One region of the Neobacillus sp. NPDC093127 genome, then DNA from elsewhere that is predicted to be linked to it. Evidence: riboswitches for the same ligand, from Rfam matches in the RefSeq annotation. Region 1 holds a riboswitch; the other holds the start of a gene.
What was found. A riboswitch is a leader RNA that binds a small molecule or an ion and turns the genes downstream of it on or off. The one in region 1 is predicted to bind S-adenosylmethionine.
Positions count from the first base shown of each region.

Region 2: linked by a shared signal. The riboswitch ahead of ACIQCO_RS17145 (homoserine dehydrogenase) and the one ahead of ACIQCO_RS16455 (sugar ABC transporter substrate-binding protein) in region 1 are both predicted to bind S-adenosylmethionine.

Region 1 is NZ_JBIVOP010000012.1:5,265-13,207, forward strand. It holds gene recQ (DNA helicase RecQ) at 1-243, shown strand, start outside; gene ACIQCO_RS16440 (ABC transporter ATP-binding protein) at 347-1,132, shown strand; gene ACIQCO_RS16445 (hypothetical protein) at 1,137-2,771, shown strand; gene ACIQCO_RS16450 (MFS transporter) at 2,985-4,160, opposite strand; SAM riboswitch class I at 4,422-4,530, shown strand; gene ACIQCO_RS16455 (sugar ABC transporter substrate-binding protein) at 4,660-5,775, shown strand; gene ACIQCO_RS16460 (sugar ABC transporter ATP-binding protein) at 5,860-7,344, shown strand; gene ACIQCO_RS16465 (ABC transporter permease) at 7,346-7,943, shown strand, end outside.
Region 2 is NZ_JBIVOP010000012.1:150,326-158,268, reverse strand. It holds gene ACIQCO_RS17155 (glycosyltransferase family 2 protein) at 1-481, opposite strand, end outside; gene ACIQCO_RS17150 (glycosyltransferase family 2 protein) at 503-1,870, opposite strand; gene ACIQCO_RS17145 (homoserine dehydrogenase) at 1,975-3,207, opposite strand; SAM riboswitch class I at 3,283-3,392, opposite strand; gene ACIQCO_RS17140 (galactosyltransferase-related protein) at 3,659-4,780, opposite strand; gene ACIQCO_RS17135 (ATP-binding protein) at 5,088-5,297, shown strand; gene ACIQCO_RS17130 (ROK family protein) at 5,396-6,286, shown strand; gene argH (argininosuccinate lyase) at 6,383-7,759, opposite strand.

The DNA.
Region 1 (7,943 bases):
GAGATTGCGGAAAAGCGCGAGCTTGCGATAAGCACCGTAGAAAGTCATCTGCTTCAATGTGCCCAGCAAGGATTAACTGTCGACTTCATCAGGATGATTCCAAGTGAATACATCCCACTATTAGAAAAGGCAGTCGAAGAGGCTGGTCGAAATCGGCTAAAGCCAATTAAGGAACTGCTCCCTGAGGAAGTTAGTTATTTTATGATAAAAGCATATGTGTATTATTTGAGTAAAAATAAATAATAGATTGGCTGGCGCAGAAGAAAAACCCCTTCGCCAGCCATATTTTTACCAGAAATAAGGGCAGAACATGGTAATATGAAAGTATCAAATGTGATAGAAGGTGATGGTCATCGAACAAGTAGTATTATGTTTACGAGATTTAAAGAAAAATTACGGGGCAAAAGAGGTATTAAAGGGGATTGATTTAACGGTCCACCGTGGGCAAATTATCGGTTATATTGGACCAAATGGCGCCGGAAAAAGCACGACAATCAAGATATTGCTAGGGCTCGAGGGGGACTATTCCGGGAAGGTGGAGATTTTTGGCGAGGAAGTAACGGAGAAGAATATCGGCTATAAAAGGAAGATTGGCTATGTTCCGGAAATCGCTGAACTCTATGATAATCTCACCGCTAGGGAATACCTAACCTTTGTTGGTGAACTATATGGAATGGAATTTCAAGCGGCGGATGAAAAATCACTGCGGCTGATGAAAGTCTTCGGCTTGGAAGAGGTGTACGATTCAAGAATTGCCTCCTATTCCAAAGGAATGCGGCAAAAGGTATTGATTATCTCAAGTTTACTTCATAACCCAGACCTGTTATTTTTGGATGAGCCGTTAAGCGGCCTCGATGCCAACAGTGTCATGGTCTTTAAAGAAATCCTCGCTGTCCTGGCGGCGCAGGGAAAAACGATTTTCTACTCGTCACATATCATGGACGTCGTTGAGAAAATCAGTAATCGGATTATCTTAATTAATGATGGAAAAATTGTTGCCGATGGCAGCTTCAACGAGTTGAAGGCTCAGAACAAGGAAGGGACATTGGAACAAATCTTTAATCAGCTGACAGGTTTTAATGAATATAAGGCGCTGGCGGAGGAATTTGTAGCCATCGTCCAAGAGGTATAATTCGATGAAAAACTTTCAAACGCTTAAATTCTTAGATTTGTTCCGGCGGATTTTTGAGAGCTTTGGGATTGATTATCCCGTGATGCGAAAAATTTTAGCAGTCAAATTAACGATGGATGGGCGAAGGACCCCCACCATCTTTAACCAACAGGCTAAGAAAAAGAAAAAGCCGGAAGAAAACGGCTTTATCAAATCGTTAGGGATGTATGTATTATTAAGCCTCTTTCTAATTCCTATTGTGATTTTTGGACAGAATTATCTCTATCAAATGAGTATTCTTTTCGGAATCGTCATGTTTCTTGTGATGACCTCGATGATCTCTGACTTTTCCAATGTTCTTCTCGATATCAAGGACAAAGGAATTCTGCAGACAAAACCGGTTGGGCGAAAAACGATCAGTGCAGCAAAAACAGTTCATATTAGTATTTATCTATTCTTTCTGACAGCGGCTATCGCAGGAGCTCCGATTGTGGCCGGGACATTTAAGTATGGAATCCTGTTTTTGCTCCTCTCACTGATTGGGCTGATTTTGGTCAATTTATTTATTGTCGTATTAACAGCGATTATTTACTATTTCATCCTGCGTTACTTTGACGGTGAAAAATTAAAAGATATCATCAACTATGTCCAAATTGGTTTATCGGTCTCGATTGCTGTCGGATATCAGATTTTGGGGAGGGCCTTTAGTTTTATTGATATGAAAATTACCTTTTCTCCAAGCTGGTGGCAATTCTTTATTCCACCCATTTGGTTTGGGGCACCTTTCGAGCTGTTCTTAGGGAGCCATTCGAACGGATATCTAGTTATCTTTTCACTAATGGCTTTCGTTGTGCCAGTTCTAGCGATTGTCGTTTATAACCGAATGATGCCTTCATTTGAAAGGAACCTGCAAAAGTTAACAAATAATAGCGGGGAAAGTAAACGGAAGGAACGCAGGTGGAAACAGTGGCTGGCCGGTGTTATTTGCCGAAGTAACGAGGAAAAGGTATTGTTTCGATTCTCCGATAATATGATGCGGAACGAACGGGAATTTCGCTTAAAGGTTTATCCCTCTTTAGGGCTATCGCTCGTTTTCCCATTTATTTTTTTGTTTAACGAAATTCAAATGAATTCCTATGCTCACCTCGTATCGAGCAAATGGTATTTAGGAATTTATATGTCTTGCTTGATGATCCCCAATGCGGTGACGATGCTGAAATACTCAGGGAAATATAAGGGGGCTTGGATTTACAAAACTGCTCCGATAAAGAGCTTAGCACCCTTATACAGTGCGGCATTGAAGGTGTTTATTGTCAATCTTTTTCTTCCAGTCTATTTGATCCTATCCGTCATTTTTATCGGTATCTTCGGAATAAAAGTCATCCCAGACCTTTTAGTTGTGTTCGTGACCGCCGTATTATACACGGTAATTTGCTCGAACTATCTTAAAGGGACGCTGCCTTTTTCGGAATCGTTTGAGGATGCCCAGCAGAGCGGGGGAGCAAAAATTATGCTGGCGTTACTGTTGATTGCTGTTTTTATTGGTATCCATTTTGCCGTTACTTTTATCCCATTCGGAGTGGTAATTTATTTCATCCTGCTCCTAGTGATCACCATTTTTGCTTGGAAACAGGCCAATAAAACGATTTGGAATTTTTAATAGACAACGGATATATTATTTGAATATTCGTAATTTTGTCGACATAACACTGATATTGGCGTTATTTCCCCGGTAATTTGTCGATAAAAGAGAACAGGGCCGCCTCTGCATTTAGCTGCCCTGCTCTTTTTTTCAATAACCTCCAAAAACGGCTGATTCGCATATGTCTGAATCAGAAGCTTATTCGGACAGGATAAGAATGATCCGATGCTGTTATGCTGTATGCTTTACAAGTTTTGGATTTCGCTGCATGGAGACAAGTAAAATAAAACCGCTGATAACCAATAAGGCACTTGTACTGATAAATACCGCGGAAAATCCAAAGGAGCCGGATACGAATCCACCTAATAACGGCCCGATGATATTCCCAAGGAACCTTAAACTAGTATTGTAGCCAAGTACCTCCCCTTGCATCGCAATCGGTGCTTCTTGGCGGATATAAGCAATCCGCACAGGAATAATGCCGCCAATCGTGACACCGAGAGCGAAGCGGATGATGACAAGCTGCCAAAAACTTGTAACGGCTGCTCCCGGCAGGTAGACAATTCCCGCCAAGAAAAGAAGAATGATCAGTATTTTGATATAGCCATACTTATCAGCAATTTTCCCCCAATTCCTCGACATCATTAAATTCCCTAGACCTGCGGCGGAAAACGCAATCCCTGAATAAAAGGCAATATTTGCTGGGCCGTGCAGATTACTAACAAATAAGGACAAAATCGGTTGGATGCTAAAGTGTGCAATCTGGACAAGAGCAGAGATTAGCAGCACGGTTAATAATACGGGATTGCGCGTAATATGCTTCAATACTTCCTTGCTTGAATAATGGGATTTTGTGCCCTTTTTGGCTTCAAGTAGAAATTCTTTTGTGGCAATGACAAGGAGGGCCGAGATGAATATGGAAATGGAGGTCCACTTAAAGGTGGTGGAATAGCCAAGGGAATCTGCCAATATTCCGCCTAACATCGGCCCTAACAACGAACCAGTGATGCTCCCGGTTTGCAATGTCCCAAGGACCCTTCCGGCAACCTGTTTCGGTGTTTGCGTTGAAATAAAAGCTTGTGACATCGGGATAAATCCCGAAAAGAATCCCATGAAAAACCGGAGCATAAATAGCTGCCAAACGGAATGGACATAGCCTATAAGAAAAATCGATAAGGCCATTCCTAATCCGGAAAAGATTAGAATTTTTTTCCTCCCAAAGCGGTCGCCAATTCTTCCCCAAATAGGTGAGAAAAGGAAGGCGGATACAAATGTAATTGCAAATGTTAACCCTGACCAATGTTGGACATATGTTTCGGAAAAATCACCAAATGACTCAATGTACAACGAAATAAACGGCATAACCATCGTCATACTTCCGGCTACAAAGAAGTTGGCAAACCACATGATCAGTAAATTACGTTTTGCACTTTCCTGCTGGTTCAAGTAATTAACACTTCTTTCTAAAATTTATTTCGATTTACTAAATATTATCATACCGAAATTTCAATTGTTTATAAAGCGATAGCACTTAAATTGAAACTTGTGTTATTTTTCCCTAAATGTAGGGGTTTTGGATATCACTTTATTAAAAATATTCAAAACACTATTGACAACTTGTTAATAGGAGTTTAAATTAAGTTTAATACTTTAAATGAATAATACGTTCTCTTATCAAGAGTGGCAGAGGGACTGGCCCGATGACGCCCAGCAACCGTTCCGACAAGGAATTGGTGCTAAATCCTGCAAAACAAGTAATTGTTTTGAGAGATAAGAGAGGAGTAATCCGTCTATTTGTGATGAAACCTCTCTTTTCTGGAGAGGTTTTTTATTTTACATAAAAGCTAACCTTTCCAATAGGAATAATGTGTTAATTGGTAAGAAGTAAAAAGGGGGAGTTTCAAAGATGAAAAGGAATTTATTAAAAACTACGCTCGTATCAGCATTGGCAGCAACTCTATTACTCACAGGCTGTGCTTCAGGTGGAGAAACAAAACAAACAAGCAGCAATAAAAAGGTTTCCCTTGAAGGGGTACCGGAGGCATTTTCCAAAGGTGATCAGTTGAAAATCAAGGTCATCCGTAAAATTGGCGGTGACGACCATACAGCCCAATTCTTAGCCGGGGCAAAAGAAGAAGGAGAATCATTGGGGATAAAGGTAGACGTGTTTACAGCAAATGGGGACACAGCGAAATTCCACGATGCCATCAATCAGGCATTAGATCAGAATTATGATGGATTTATCATTTCACACGGTGACGACGATGCCACTGTAAACGATGTAAAGAAAATCGTAGAAAAAGGAAAAAGTGTAGTTGCATTTGACTCGAATCCGAACTTGGCGAATGTTGAAGGCGTGACGCTTACCTCTCAGGATGATGAAGCATTAGCAACCTTAGCTCTAGACCAGCTCATAAAGGATACGAAGGGTAAAGCTAATATTGCTTATCTTTGGGTAGATGGCTTCCCGCCAATGGTCCGTCGGAACAAAGTTTATCAGGACGTGCTTGCGAAAAACCCCGGGCTTAAAGAAGTGGAACGATTTGGCGTAGCGGCAGCGGATACAAGTGTGCAAACGCAAAATGCTGTTGCAGCGATGTTGAACAAATACCCTAAGGGCAAACTTGACGCAATCTTTGCTACGTGGGATGCCTTTGCGATTGGCGCTGCACGTGCGCTTAAAGAAGCAGGTCGTGAAGAAGTGAAAATCTATGGAATTGATGTTTCCAATGCGGACTTGCAGGATATCCAAAGAAAAGGCAGTGCCTGGAAGTATACAGCCGCTGTCGATCCTAAATTAATCGGCGCTGTCGACATGAGATTACTTGCGAAAAAACTGGCTGGCGAAGAAACACCTAAAACCTATGACTTAGAAGCATCACTTGTTTCCCAAAAAAATCTTCAGGACTCTAAGGATCCAGTGAACATGGTTAATCTTTCAAAAATCATCCCGAGCTGGGGCCAGTCCACGGCCTTTGAAGAAGATTGGATGAAAACGTTGAAGAAGCATTATAAAAAGTAATTTAGGCTGGCACTCTCTTTTTCTATCGATTAAGGGAGTGTCGTTTTGATAGGGGGTGGCATTTTGACGAGTTCAACTTTGGCAATGAAAAATATCTCAATTGAATTTCCAGGCGTGAAGGCGTTAAACCAGGTCAATTTTTCGATGGAAACGGGGAAAATTCATGCCTTAATAGGGGCAAATGGTGCGGGAAAATCAACGTTAATGAAGGTTCTTTCCGGAGCCTATGACCACTATACCGGCGAGATAACGATGAATGGGCAAGACCTGAAAATTCGTTCCCCGAAAAATGCCCAGAATGCTGGTATTCAAATTGTTTATCAGGAGGTAGATACGGCCCTTATTCCTTATTTAACCGTGGCTGAAAATATCATGCTGCTGGACACCGTTCATAACATGGGAAAACGACAATGGATGAGATGGAAGGAAATTCATCAAAAAGCGGCGCAAATATTGTCCAGTATGAATATTAGACTTTCAACGAAGACGCTGGTGAGCGAGTTGTCACTTGCTGAAAAACAAATGATTTTAATCGCAAGATCTGTTTCCAATCAGTGCAAGTTTCTCATTTTGGATGAACCGACTGCACCATTGAGCCATACCGAAACGAGCGAGCTTTTCAGGATTACTCGTGAACTAGTAAAACAAGATGTCGGGATTATCTTTATCTCACACCGCCTGCCGGAAATATTTGAAATCTGTGATGAAGTGACGGTAATGCGAAATGGTGAGTTTGTTGTAAAAGAGCAGGTTGCCGCCACAACCTCCAATAAAGTGGTTGAGCATATGCTTGGTCAAAAGCTGGAGGAGCAGTTTCCCGAAAGGAATTCGGCCATTGGAACCACCGTCCTAGAAGTGAAGGGACTTTCTGATAGAGGAAAAATAAAAGACCTGCATTTTCACGTTAAATCGGGAGAAATCGTTGGAATCGCGGGGCTTGTAGGCGCTGGGAAGACGGAATTATGTAAAGCGTTATTTGGTTCTGAGAAAACAACTGGCGGGGAAGTCCATCTTCACGGGGTCGAAGTAAAAATAAAGAGTCCTTATGAGGCGGTAAAGAAGGGGTTTGCTTTAGTACCCGAAGAACGGAGAAAGGAAGGAATTCTTGTTCTTGAATCGGTTGAAGCTAATTTGACAGCTGCGAACCTAGGGAGCTTTTCAAAGGTATTTAGCTTTTTAGATAGAAAAAGAGAAAAGGAGACAGCAAAGCAATTGATCAGCCGTCTTGGAATTAAAACACCATCTGAGGAAACGAAGGTACAAAATCTGTCTGGTGGAAATCAGCAAAAGGTTGCAATTGGAAAATGGCTCGTGGCTGATGCGGATGTTTACATTTTTGATGAACCAACTAAAGGTGTCGATGTGGGGGCAAAGAAGGATATCTTCGAATTAATTGCCGAATTGGCCAGCCGGGGCAAAGCGATTATCTATGCTTCATCCGAGCTTTCGGAGATTATCGGAATTACAGACCGGGTCTATGTTTTATATGATGGTAGGTCGGTAAAGGAACTAGAAACAAAAGCAACCAGCGAAGAGGAACTTTTATTGTATTCAACAGGGGGCAGGTAAAATGGAAGCAAAAATATCAGCGAAAAAACAGGGGGCCCCAGCGAAAAAGGCTTTTGAGTTATTTCAGTTTTTATATAAATACGGGACCATTATTACGATTCTTGTACTTATCATTATTTTTTCAGCAGCCAATCCTACATTTATTCAAGGCAGCAATGTTATCAATATTTTACGCTCGATATCGATTGTGACGATTATTGCGATTGGTATTACGATTTCGTTGTCTGTAAATGGTTTCGATCTGTCGGTCGGTTCGGTGGCATCACTTTCTAACGCGGTTGTCATTTCGATGTTTGTTTGGTTTTCACAAAATACACTGGTGGCGATTATTTCTGCGATTGCGGCGTCATTGGTTGTTGGGGCATTAAACTCGTTCATGATTGTGAAGTTAAGAATCCCTGATATGCTAATGACGTTGGCAACGATGTTTATTATCCAGGGGACAGCACTAACCTATACAAAGGGAGCAACGGTTTCGCAAAATATGGTGATGCCGGATGGCTCAATGGCAACAGGTTTGATTAGTCCATTTTTTGCAAAAATCGGTGAGGTGCCATGGATTATTATCATCATGGCTGTGACCGTCATACTTGTACACA
Region 2 (7,943 bases), 150 kb from region 1:
CGACTTTTTCAAATCGGATATGATAAAACACATCTTTTCTAAACAATAATGTTGCGCCTGCTACAGTGTCAGTGATGGAATTCTCTGTACCTTTTACATGAATTAATGCCTTCCTATTTTTAAAATAAATATAATACGAGCTTTTTCCGACTACCGAAATTTTGTTATCTTTAAAGGCATTCATCGCACTTGAAATGTAACGAGGACCGTAATAGTCATCATCATCAAATTTTGCGATAAAATCATAGTTCGATTTCATCACACCAAAATTTAAGCAATCGCCAAGCGTTGCATTTTCATGAAGTTGATAAACCTGAACATTACTGTAGTCCTTTGCCCTTTTGACCCACTTGTCCATGTCCATCGAATCCTTATTTAAGATAATAATTAGCTCTTTATCCTTCCAGGTTTGCTGCTGATAATTATTGAATACATTTTCGATACTCTCTTCTCTTATTGTGCACGTAATGATGGAAACCATTATTTCACCCCTTCCCAACAGTTAGGATTTCATGATTTTTTCTAGGAAATTGGTTAAATTAGAATAGTTGTTTAATACTTTGATAGAATTAATATCTTCTTGCAGCTGTTTTCTTGCATCTGTATCAAAACCGGAAGCTCCTAGGATATTGATGTGACGGATATCAACTTCGAGGAAAAGGATAATTGTTTCAAGAATAGTAATAAATTTTTCCTGGAGATTTTGGAACCTCTCTGGGTTCGACTGAACAAGTAATGTGTATTCCTTTAAGATATTATTCATCATCAATAAATCGGTAAGACCGGAAAGCTCTAATCCTAGAATCAACACTTCGACATCATGATGTTTTATTGTAAAAAGACCGAAGTTTCCTATTGTCTCTCTCCATTTTCGTTCCCCAACAGGATGCTCTTGGTGGTATGCGGCCAATTGTTCACTAACAATATATTGGGCACCCAATTTATTTAATCGGTAGCCTAGTTCCCAATCTTCATAACCATAGTGGTAAAAGTCTCCATCAAACACCCCTGCCTGCACGATGAAATCTTTACAGACAGAGACATTACCAGTAATAAATACCATCCACGGAAACGCAAAACCGGTTAACTTTTCATCAAAATTTCTAGTTATTTGTTGTAACCATGGGTAGCCTTTAAACGCTAAATCCTTGAAAGTCTTTCTTGTAATATCGCTTTTTTCTATTAATGGATATGGTTCTTTAAATGGAGTTTTATACGCTTGGAATCGACGATATATTTCTTGATTATTTTTTGCTAAGTCAGCGATTGTGTTTAATTTTCGCTTTGAGAAATCGGGGAAAATACATGAAAATAGCGCTTTAGTATACATGGCTCCAGACACGATCACGTTATCTTTGGATTGGTGATAGTTATAATGATTTTCAACAAAATCAGGTTCTGTTATCATTTCCGCATCAAGAAAGATAAGAATTCTCCCCCTTGCGGAACGAATACCTAAATTTCTCCCCTTCGCTCTTCCAAGCTTTTCATTGCTGAAAATATATTTAAAATGATAGGGCGGTGTATAGTTTAATAGTTTTTCTTTCGTTTGGTCTGTTGAAGCATCATCAATAAGAATCACTTCCATTTTATCGGGATTAAAGGTTTGAAGTTCGAGAGAGTAGAGGGTAAATAAATTTAGCGGATATCTATTTTGGGATGGAATGATGATACTGACTTCAATATCTTGGGTGGTGTTATTTTTTGAAATTAGGGTTTTTTGGGGACTTTGCAAATCTTTTTCGGTTCTCTTCCCTAGGATACTTCTTGACCATTTATAGCTATTTCCTGACATGACATACTCCTTCATTTTCTTTTTTAAAATAACCAGTCCAATTAGTCGTGCTTTTTCACAATATATGAATGTCATTTTAATTTGACTAAACTCCTCCCTATAAAAGAGCAATTCATGCTCTATTTTATAGGGAAAAGGAGCGGAGTGGCGCATAAGCGATTTAGAATGACCAATTTGGATTAAAGTGCTGTTAATGCTTTATCTTTCGTTTCCAACTCATATTCTCCCAATATTGGATAATAGCATAGTGCCTTTTGTTGACTAACCAGCTGTTCAACATCTTTCTTAGTCGCTTGGATGATATACGTCTCTTCAGAAGCTTGTTCAATCCATAAAATCGAAGGATTTAGCTGTTTTTTGGCAAATCCATGTACAAGCCAAGTTTCTTTTTCCTGCGGATTTTCCGATACAGAAATGGCTGCCGGAGCCGGAGTTACAGTCCTTTTGGCAGGATGACTTTGACAGACATACACCAAATCTTCAATTATTGCACTGGCAGTCGGATACATTCCAGCGCCTGGCCCCTGGAGGGTGATTCTTCCGACAATATCCGAGAAAACATTTACAGCATTCTCTACTCCCTCGACATGGTAGAATGGATGTTCATTTCCAACAAGAACAGGTTTAACTGACGCCTTTATTAGACCTCCTGCCCTAGTAAGGCTGGCAATATGTTTGAATCGAAGACCTAATTTTTCAACGGCTTCAATTAATCCACTTGTTATTGAAGTAATCCCCTCCCGCTCGACATCCTGCCAATTTGGTTCTTCCCCAAAAGCGATACGGCTCAGGATCATCGTTTTATAAAAAGCATCATAGCCTTCAACATCATTAGTTGGATCTGCCTCCGCAAAGCCATTCACTTGTGCCGCCAGTAAACTTTCAGCAAAAGACTGCTTTTTCACGCGCATTTCAGTCAAAATAAAGTTCGATGTCCCGTTAAGAATGCCTTGGACTTGCTGGACACGATTTATTTTTAATAACTGCCTTAGCGTTTGAATGACCGGAATTCCCCCTGCGACCGTTGCTTCAAAGCCCAAGGAAACATGATTCTCCTCCGCAAGATTTAACAACTCTTTCCCGTGGTGGGCAAACATTTCTTTATTGGCAGTGATAATATGACAGCCGCGCTCGATTGCCTTTTTCAAAAATGTAAATGTTGGTTCTTTGTCGACAATGGCTTCGACCACAATATCAAGCTGGGGCAGCTCAAGGATTTCTGCAAAATTGTTCGTAACCATGACCCCTTCTCTAATCTCCCGTTCTTTATGCTTGTTTTTGATAAGGACTGCAGCCACTTCAACCTTTTTTCCCAAGACAGCTGCTAACTCATCGGCATGGGATTGTATCGTCCTATATACTCCTTCACCAACCGTTCCAAAACCAAGAATTGCTACTTTAATTACTGACATGTATATCCACCCTTTCAAATGGCTTAATGATCAAATGAGAAAAACCCTCTTCATAAGAAGAGGGTTAGTTTCCTCCTCTTATCTTCCAGGTTAAATAACCTGCTGGAATTAGCACCTTTTCAAGGATTACCTTGATGGTTGCCGGGCTTCATCGGGCCTAGTCCCTCCGCCGCTCTCGATAAGAGTATAAATTTATGCGTCACCATTTTATTATTAGAATTCATTTTAGTCGAAATAATTTGAAGTGTCAATAAATTGCGAATCCACATCTAAAAAATTTGGTGCAATTTGATAAAAACCGAACTAAATTTATAGGTAAGTTAATCTCTTTAGCAAGACAGATTCTTGATTTATGAAACACAATGTACTTCATCGTCATTATATGTTTTATAAAGAGTGATTGATAAGGGAGAATACCTATATTTTCAAGCAAAAAAAAATTGGCTATTGGTCATAGTACAGACCAAGGGTAGCCAGGTGCTTTGTTGTCTCTTAGCCAAAATCCAACTCCACCAGTTTTTAATTTACAGACTACTACATATTGCCCTGAATTATTTTCAAAAAAAAGAGGTTTTCCCGTTACACCTTTAGCAAACGTCTTACTTTTACGCCACTTTCCATTAGAGTCTTGCCAATAATGGGTCAAAGAAGAACCTGACCGGACAATAAGCTCTAGGTTACCAAACATACTTTTGATTGGAATGGAAATTGTATAATTATTTGGATTATCTTCATACCATGGATATTTCTTATTTTTATATTTTTTTGTATTATGTTTATTTTCAATATGCAGGGATTCAATTAATTCATTTTTATAACCGTCTAAATTATCACGATTGTTCAAATGACCACTATTTTTAGTTTCAATGTTTTCTAAAGTATTTTTCCGTTCATAAATGAGTTTGGTCATTTTTTTCTTGTTTCCACTTGCATGGATATAGCGACCGAGAAGCTCAGCATTCGCTTTACCATGTGGATTTGTTTGATAGTTTGAACTAGGGTGCCATAAGTGAAATAATTTCCCTTTAATATTTACGATTTCTCCGCAAAGCGTACGGACAGCATGTGAAAACGCATCATCTTCACCCCCCCAACCAATAAACCGTTCATCAAAACCACCAACTGCTTCAAAGTTTACTCGAGGAATGACAAAGAGTTTTCCTGCAAATCCTTCATAAACCCAATTTGATTTACTACATTCTTCATACTTTACATCAATTGGCCACTTTGGTTTTGTTTTAAGTAATCTTTCAGTACCTTGCCATTCAATATTATATACTTCAGTAAAAGGGACTACCCATGCTGCTTTATCAAGTAATTTTATCGCTTCCACAATAATATTGGAGTTATAAACAACATCCGCATCAGCTATTACAAAAATATCTTTTGTTGCTTTTTTAGCTGCCAAGTTTACAGCCTTAGATTTATTAATGTCCTCGCCATTGATTAGTCCCAAACATAATTCAGCTTCGGGCATCATACGAGCATAATATCTTTTAATCCATTCAAAAGCCTTCGCTCTTGGACCATTGTCAGTTTGGAAAGGTACAATTATTGAAACGTTTTCTAACACTGCAACTCTCTCCTTTATTATAAAAATTTTTATATATTCTAGTTATTTCTTACTGTATGTGAATGGATCTGTGATGGAAACGGCATGTATAATGCTTTCGCTGAATGATTAGTTTCTCGCTGACCGCTGGCATTTGCTTTATGAGGAATTTATTTAAATCATTTGGAATTGCAACATAGTTTATTGTCCCTTTCAAATTCAAGCGCAATTGCATTTTATAAGGTAGAAGGACATGCTGATTATGTGAAATTTAATTGTCGCTGCCATGTAGATAGCTGATGCGTATCTGATTAGGGAGAGATGGAAAGTGAAATTGGGCATTATGTGCGGGATGCCATTAAGTGGAAAATCAACATACAGTAAAACTCTTCAGAAGCAAGGTTGGGTACGTGTTGCGAAGGAATTTGGACTTACTTTGGAAATATTCCATGTAGATACTGATTATGAAACTTGTAAACAACGTAACAGAGCGCTGAGGCGACTATCTGAAAATGTTTTAAAACAAATATACAAATAATTCCAGAAGCCAGTTTCAGATGAAGGAACCATTTTTAAGCTCATATAGCAAAAAATTCCTTCAAGCTAACAACAATTCGCAGATTAGGAGGAAGGAAAGTGAGAAAGTATATTTGCTTTGATATAGGCGGGACAAAAGTAAAGCACGGACTATTACTAGCGAATGGATCTATTCTTTCAAAAGGCAGCTTCGATACCCAGGGTAGAAATCTAGACTTATTTTTAAAAGAAATGGAAGATATCATTTACATGTATACAAACAATCATAATGTTAGCGGTGTAGCTATTAGTTTACCTGGCTTTATTAACCCTCATACAGGCTACTCAGAAAGAGGCGGCGCGGTAAAAGCACTAGATAACCAGAATCTTAAAAAATTATTAAAAAAAAGAATTTGGCTGCCGATTGAAATTGAAAATGACGGAAATTGTGCTGCTTTAGCAGAAAAAATAAGTGGTAACGCAAAAAGATGTACCGATTTTATTTGTATGACAATTGGTACTGGAATAGGAGGGGGTATATTTATTAACGGGAAACTTTTGCATGGTCACAGTTTTAGAGGTGGTGAATTTGGTTTTATGATTACTCAAGCCAGAAACGATGGCAGGGATATACTGCACTCCAATGCTTCTACTTATGCCTTAATTAAGTCCTATAAAAAACTAAAGAGTATTAGTGAATATGAAAACATTAAAGGAGAAACAGTTTTTTTAGAATCCAGCCATAATAGTTCGGTAAAAGAACTTCTTGATGACTGGATTCGAAACATTAGTTATGGAATTTATAACTTGGCAGCAACGTTAAACCCTCAAAAAATTTTAATTGGTGGCGGAGTAATTGCCCAACAAGGTTTGTTGGGTAATATTAACAATAAACTTGACCAGATTCCTGGGTGGAAAGATATTAAAGTCCCTGTCGAAAGTTGTAAGTATCAAAATGATGCAGGAATGATTGGAGCAATGTACCATTTTATCCAAAAGCAAGGTGGATAAAATTACCTAGTAACGTTTATCTAGTTTTAAAACATCCTTAAATATAAAAATGTTAAAAGAAGTAATGCCCGCCAATTAGCGGGCATTTCACAACACTTATTCTTGTAGTTTCCCTTCTGCCAGCGCAATTTGCTTAGATACCTGTTCCGGGGCTGTTCCGCCAAAGCTGTTACGAACCGCAACTACATGCTCAGGAGCCAAAACTGTGTAAATATCGTCTTCAAATAAGGGACTAAACTCCTGATATTCTTCGAACGTTAAATCCAGCAAAAATTTGTTAGATTGAATCGCATACAAAACTATTTTTCCAATCACTTCATGGGCTTTACGGAATGGCAGCCCTTTTCGGACTAAGTAATCGGCAATATCTGTCGCATTGGAAAAGTCATTGTTGATTGCCTTTCGCATTACATCTTTATTTACGGTCATCGTTTCGATCATCGGTGCCAATAGTTTTAAAGAGCCTTCAAGCGTTTCAACCGTATCAAACATGCCCTCTTTGTCTTCCTGTAAATCCTTGTTGTAAGCGAGAGGCAAGCCTTTTAATACGGTTAACAAGCCAATCAAATTACCGTAGGTGCGGCCTGTTTTTCCTCTAAGCAATTCCGGTACATCGGGGTTCTTTTTTTGCGGCATAATACTTGAGCCTGTGCAGAAGGAATCGTCCAACTCTATAAATTGAAATTCCTGACTAGACCAAATAACCAATTCTTCAGAAAGTCTGGAAATATGCGTCATAATGATAGAACCAATCGATAAAAATTCGAGTATAAAATCGCGGTCGCTGACGGCATCCATACTGTTTGGATACACCGTTTCGAACCCTAGCAGCTCGGCAACACGTTCACGGTTGATTGGAAATGTTGTCCCTGCCAAGGCGCCAGAACCGAGAGGAAGCCAGTTAATCCGTTTTAGAGAATCTAGCAGTCTCTCTTTATCACGTTCAAACATCCAAAAATAAGCCATTAAATGATGGGCAAAGGAAACAGGCTGTGCACGCTGCAAGTGTGTGTACCCCGGAATTAACGTTTGGATATTTGCTTTGGCCTGCCCGATTAATGCCTGCTGGACATCTTCAAGCAATTTAACTAGTTCCGTCGTTTTCGTTCTCAAATAAAGATGCATATCCGTTGCTACTTGGTCATTTCGGCTCCGTCCTGTATGGAGCTTACCGCCGACAAAGCCAATTTTTTCAATCAATAGTTTTTCAATATTCATATGAATATCTTCATCTTCTACTAGAAACTCGACCTCATGATCATCTACCATTTTTTTAATAGCGACCAGGCCATCCTTAATTTTTTCAGCATCGTCGATCGGGATGATGCCGCATTCCCCCAGCATTTGGACATGGGCAAGGCTGCCGGCAATATCCTCTTTGGCTAGTTTTTGATCAAAAGTGATGGAAGCTGTGAAATCTTCCACTAATTTGTTTGTTTCCTTTGTAAAACGTCCGCCCCATAGCTTAGACATGTGTTTTTCTCCCTTCGAACAAGGTGTTTTTGCCCCCAAAAATAGTTTATCAGCGATTTTTTGGTGTTTATCGGCGGATTTTGCATTTTATCAGCGAATCTGACCATTATATCGGCGAATTTTCATTTTTATCAGCGAATCGCAAAATTACCTTAGGCATAGTAGACTTCTTAAGAAGTTTGCC